2 regions of the Exiguobacterium sp. s6 genome follow, and region 1 is predicted to be linked to the other one. Evidence: predicted binding sites of a transcription regulator. Region 1 holds the regulator's gene; the other holds the start of a gene.
The links. The regulator NrdR, encoded in region 1, represses ribonucleotide reductase genes. The targets are predictions, from matches to a motif close to AACACNATATATNGTGTT.
Positions count from the first base shown of each region.

Region 2: the regulator NrdR is predicted to act here: its motif matches at 1,450-1,467, upstream of KNP75_RS07695 (anaerobic ribonucleoside triphosphate reductase).

Region 1 covers NZ_JACSLN010000001.1:915,788-918,936, forward strand. Annotated here, with positions in the region: gene KNP75_RS04705 (glyceraldehyde-3-phosphate dehydrogenase) at 1-513, shown strand, start outside; gene speD (adenosylmethionine decarboxylase) at 745-1,131, shown strand; gene KNP75_RS04715 (hypothetical protein) at 1,243-1,614, shown strand; gene nrdR (transcriptional regulator NrdR) at 1,627-2,094, shown strand; gene KNP75_RS04725 (DnaD domain protein) at 2,137-3,149, shown strand, end outside.
Region 2 covers NZ_JACSLN010000001.1:1,488,845-1,491,993, forward strand. Annotated here, with positions in the region: gene KNP75_RS07695 (anaerobic ribonucleoside triphosphate reductase) at 1-1,433, opposite strand, end outside; gene KNP75_RS07700 (formate/nitrite transporter family protein) at 1,624-2,475, opposite strand; gene KNP75_RS07705 (50S ribosomal protein L25/general stress protein Ctc) at 2,677-3,149, opposite strand, start outside.

The sequences.
Region 1 (3,149 bases):
CTCGTGACGACGGTGCATGCCTATACGAACGATCAAAACAATATCGACAATCCGCATAAAGATTTGCGTCGTGCCCGTGCTTGTGGCAGTTCCATTATACCGACTTCGACTGGTGCTGCGAAAGCCATCGGGCTCGTCTTGCCGGAACTTCAGGGCAAATTGAACGGGATGGCGCTACGAGTGCCGACGCCGAACGTCTCGCTCGTCGATCTCGTCGTCGAGTTGCGTCGAGATGTGACGGTCGACGAAGTGAATCAGGCGTTCGAGCGTGCTGCACACGGGGAAATGACAGGCGTGCTCGGCGTCTCGAACGAACCGCTCGTCTCGATCGACTTCAATGGAGATGAGCGTTCGTCAATCATCGATGCCGATTCGACGATGGTGCTCGGGGGCAATCATGTCAAAGTGCTCGCTTGGTACGACAACGAATGGGGCTATTCGTGCCGCGTCGTCGACTTGTTGGACATGGTCGCGAGCTACCTGCAAATCGGACAACAAGAAACCCACGTCTGAAAAAATATATTTATCTAAAAATATTTTTAAAGAATTGAAACAAATGTCTTGTAACGACGTCCTAAACAAGATACACTCTAACTCGTGAACTTCAATTGGTCTGACAAACGCAACTTAAAGGGTTAGGACCTCTTAGGACTAACTTGCCCCCGTGGTTGTGGGCGATTCAGGCACAAAGTGAGTGATCATCAACTACTTTGAGACCATTGATGTAAAGGGGGATCCACTAATATGGATACTATGGGACGTCACATTATTACAGAACTTTGGGAGTGCAATCCCGACAAATTAAACGATATCGACTACATCGAGCGCTTGTTCGTCGATGCAGCACTTCGTTCGGGCGCTGAAGTCCGCGAAGTCGCTTTCCACAAATTTGCGCCGCACGGTGTAAGTGGAGTCGTTATCATTTCAGAATCACACTTAACGATTCACAGTTTCCCAGAGCATGGCTACGCATCAGTCGATGTGTTCACATGTGGGGATCGAATCGATCCAGCTACAGCCTCGCAATACATTGCAGAAGGCTTGGAAGCAAAAGTTCGTGAAGATGTGAAACTTGACCGTGGGATGGGACCGATTCGTGTTCCTGAAGCGCAAGTGGCAATCAGCAAATAATCAGATTGACCTTATGAGGCTGGCCGATTTTCGGTCAGCCCTTTTAATTGTTTTGTTAACCGCTTAATTTTGATATGCTTAACCTATATAAATAAGGTGTCGAGGTGGATAATGGGATTATTTGATAAGTTTCAAACACATGTCCAAACGGACGATTCGCATAAAAATGAGGCGTTACGGACGCGTTACGTGGCGGCATCGCCAAGCGCCGTGCTCACATGGCTCCGCGAACGGATTCAAGCAGAAGGTCAAACGGTTCGCCGGGTCGATGCAGACCGGGGCGAAGTGGCGTTTCATGGAGACGGATGGGACGCATTGGCGACCATCGTCCAAGTGGACGGCGGACGCACGGCCGTCGATTTTACATTGAACCGTGACCAGATGCTCGGACCGGACCTCGGTCAAATCGTCACCACATATTATGAGGCGCTATCCGTAAAGTTCCCGCTCCGCGCCATCGGGAATCAATCTGTCGAACGATAAGGAGGGCTGAGCATGCGTTGTCCTAAATGCGATCATAATGGAACGAGAGTGCTCGACTCCCGGCCAGTACAAGATTTCTATTCGATTCGTCGCCGTCGCGAATGCGAGGAGTGCGGCTATCGCTTTACCACGTTTGAAACGGTCGAACAGACACCGCTCATCATCGTCAAAAAAGACGGGAATCGGGAAGAGTTCAGCCGTGAGAAAGTGCTTCGCGGGATTATTCGGGCGTGCGAGAAACGTCCGGTCACGCTGGAGCAACTTGAAGGTGTGGTCACGAAAGTCGAACAACAGTTACGCGCCCTCGGCCAGTCCGAGATTCCGAGTGAACAGGTTGGGGAGCTCGTCATGAACGAGCTCGCGCGGGTCGACGAAGTGGCATACGTCCGCTTCGCGTCCGTCTATCGCCAGTTCAAAGATATCTCTGTGTTCTTTAAAGAACTAGAAGATTTAATGAAGCAAGAAAAATCGACCAACTAAACGGGCGGCCTGCTGGTCGCCTTTTTTCAAGGGAGACCTACCATGGAAAAAGAACGAATCCTGTACGGAACTGACGAACTGTTGATCATGAGCACCGGACTCATCGATCGCGAGTCGTATCAGTCGCTGTACCATTTATATCAGCCGGTCATCGGAGTGAAGGCGCTCGCGATGTATCAGACGCTTTGGAGCGAGCTGAAGCCCGGGAAAATGAAATCGAACTATATGTCACATAGCGCGCTTTGTGAGATGCTCGATTACTCGATCAACGAGCTGACAGACTGTCTGTTCCGGCTCGAAGCGATCGGTCTCGTCCGGACGTATAAGACGAAAGACGAGCGCTTGACCCAGTACGTGTATCAACTGCGGGTCCCACTCGCACCCCATACGTTCTTGAATGACGGGCTGTTGTCGAGTTTCCTCTTCTATAAAGTCGGGGAAGTCCGCTTTAAACAGTTACAAGGTCGATTCACGATCGATCCATTGCCGGCCGGAATCATTGAAGTGACGAAAGACTTTAATGAAGTGTTCGACGTCAAAGGGGTCAATCATATGGCGTTCACACAAAAGAACTACGAGAAACCTGACCGCGCCAAAATCGAGATCAACTATACGTTCGATATGGAAATCGTCAAAAAGTTGACGAACTTTCCCGTCGGCTTCTTCACGAAGAAGCTCGATGAGACGATCACGAAGCTTGCCTACGTCTCCCAAATCGATGAAGAGACGATGGCCGAGATGTTGAAGGAGTACTTCGTCCACGAGGCGTATCTACCGCTCAGCGAGCAAGAGAAGCGCGACGGCTGCCGTCAGATGGTGTTGCAGTTGAAGAAAAAACAGACGCGCCATCGGAAAGTGAAGTCGGATGAGACGGAGAAGGCAGAAATCGGTGATTTGCATGACGTGACTGTCATGGAAGAAGCGCATCCGCATCAGTACGTGTCGACGTTACGGAAGACGCCACAACTGTCGAAGAGCGACGAGCAACTCATCATCGACCTCGTCGATACGCTTGGACTCGCGCCAAGTGTCATCAACGCGTTGTTCTATTACTG
Region 2 (3,149 bases), 570 kb from region 1:
CGGTCGGTCACACCTTCGATCATCCCAAACGATTGCTGATCTCTCGTCACAAATTTACCCGACAATCCTTCGGCCGGGGTCGCCAAGAGAGAAAAGTTCAAATCGTATCGTTCCGATGCCTGCTTCATTCGATCACGTAAATGAGTGACGATATCGAGCCCAAGCCGTTCCGCCTCTCGTGACTCGGCATGCGTGCCACCTGTGAGAACACGAAGCGCTTCGGCGAGACCGATAAATCCGACCGAGAGCGTCCCTTGCTTCAGTACCTCGCGAAGATCGTCTTCTGGACCGAGTCTCTCTCCACCCCGCCAGACGTGTTGGGCATAGAGGAACCGAAATTCGTCGGCGTGCCGCTTCGCTTGATAGTCGAATCGTTCGAGCAATTGATCGATGGCGACGTCGACGTAAGCGTCGAGCGTCTCATAAAAAGTATGGATATCCGAAGAGACGAGTGCCATTTTGACCAAGTTCAACGTCGAAAATGATAAGTTGCCTCGTCCAATCGACGTCTCGGCACCATGCCGATTCCCCATCACCCGTGTCCGACAACCCATGTAGGCGACTTCCGAGCCGTGCGTCCCGTCGTAGTATTGAAGGTTGAACGGAGCATCGACGAACGAGAAGTTCGGGAATAATCGCTTGCCCGTCACACGACACGCGAGACGGAACAAGTCGACGTTTGGATCGTCCTCATGGAAGTTGACCCCTTCTTTCACTTTGAAGATTTGAATCGGGAAAATCGGCGTCTCCCCGTTACCGAGCCCTCGCTCGGTCGCGCGCAGCAACTCTCGAATGAATACTCGTCCCCACCGGCTCGTGTCGGTGCCGTAATTGATGGAAACGAACGGTACTTGTCCGCCACCACGTGAGTGCATCGAGTTGGCGTTGTGGATGAACGCCTCACACGCTTGATACGTCGCCGCGATTGTTTCAGACTCGGCAGTTTCAAAGAGTTGCTCGGTCGTCCATTCGACTGGTAACTTTTTGAGCCGCTCGAGCTGACGTTCATACGTCTTTTCGACATACGGTGCGAGGTCGACATCAAACATCGGGAAAGCTTGACCGCCATGCTGCATGTTTTGGTTCGCTTGAAGAATAATCGAAGCGAGCGCCATCGCCGAGCGGATATCCTGGGGCGGTCGAATCGTCCCGTGCCCGGTATGAAATCCGTTCGTGAGTAGCTCACCGAGTGGGATTTGACAACACGTCGTCGATCCTGTCACATAGTAGTCGGCGTCATGGATATACAAAAAATTATCCTCGACGGCTTGACGTGACCGTTCTGATAATAGATATGTCGTCGACAATTGTTTTGATACTTCTGAGGATAATCGTGCCAATTTTCCAAGTGGTGATTTCCCGTCGACGTTGGCGTTCTCTTGTACGAGGTCCTGATCTGGGAGAACACAGACATCTTCATAAAGCTGGAGCATATTCACTCCGCATCACCTCACTATATATTGATTACAAGCGAGTTAATTACTCGCTTAAGTTCCATATATAGATTATGTCATGTTTTGCTATTGAGATGTGAAGTCGAAATTGTGATCAATGCTTGTGATAAAAACGCAAAAACAGTCGAGCCACTGACGTGGACTCGACTGCTCGTTGTCGTGAGCTACCTTATACTTCTTTGGCAGGTTTCACAATTTTCAATTCGACTTCTTCCGTTGCTTCCGATTCTTGGGCTTCACGCAAGCCTTTCGCGTTTAACCACGTATAGATCGCACCCATGAACAACGCGCCACCGATGATATTCCCGAACGTGGCTGGGATCAAGTTGTGGATCGCGCCGGCAAAGCTGATCGCCTCAGGATGCGGGACGACGAGCGTGAGGGCGAACAAGACGAAGTTGGCGATGACGTGATCAAATCCTGAGGCGAAGAAAACGGCGACGAGGAAGATCATCGAGAAGATTTGGGCGAACTCGTTTTTCATTTGCTTCGGCAAGAAGATGGCAAGACAGACCATCCAGTTGCAGAAGATCGCGCGGAAGAAAATTTCGACCGTCGTGTGGTGCATCTTGCTCTCGACGACCGAGAACAGCCAGTTGTTCATCCCAAGTTCTTGGATGACACCGGTCGGGGCGAGCAGCAAGGCGAACAAAACGCCACCGAGCGCATTCCCGACAAAGCAGAGCAACCAGACGAGCATCGTGTCGCTGAGCGTCGTGTACCCCCGCATCGTCGAGGTTGTGAAGTACATCGTATTCCCGGTGAACAGTTCGGCTCCGCCATAGATGATCATGACGAGGGCGATCCCGAATGAGAATCCTCCGATGAGCGTTGTGAACGGAGAATCGATCAAATACATTCCGTTGACGACTTTCAGTGTGAAAATTGAAGCGAATCCGATAAAGATCCCCGCGAGCATTGCTCGTAAAAAGTACTCCATTGGCCGATAATGAATCATTTGCGAAGATGCCTGTGCTTTCTTCCGCAACGATTCGAGTGCATGGATTTCCATTGATGCCATGTCACAAACCCTTCTTTCTGTTTGAATGAAACCATTATAATAAGAACGAACATGTGAAATCATTAACAATATAAGCCCGAAACGAATAAATTGCAATCGCCCCTTCCACATGTTGACACATTTTTCACATCGTAATCGTTTACATTTGTCGGATTTGTGACTAGAAAAAAACGACCCTTCGCAAAGGGCCGTTCGAAATGATTATTCTTTGTTTTCAGAAGCCTCTTCCGACTCTTCCGTTGAAGTTTCTGACGCCTCTTCAGTCGCTTCAACTTCGCCTTCTGTCGCTGTATCAGCTTCAAGGTCTTCGACCGCCACCGGTTCATTCACCGATGCGATTTGAAGATCACCCTCAGATACGATTTCGTAATCTTTGTTCTCTGGAATATCAGCGACAGTGAGCGAGTCACCGATGCCGAGTTCAGAAACATCAAGCTCGATACGCTCCGGAATGTTGGCTGGTGTTGCCGAGACCGTTACTTTATAGAGCGTCTGTGCCAAGTAGCCGCCTTCTTTGACGCCTTTCGCGTCGCCGACGAGTGTGACGTCCGCTTCGACTTCTGTCGCTTCGTCCATCTTCACTGCCATAAATTCGACGTGCTTGTATTCGTTCGTGAATGGGTCGACTTCTGTCCCGTGAACGAGTGTGTTCACTTTCTTACCATCGATATTGA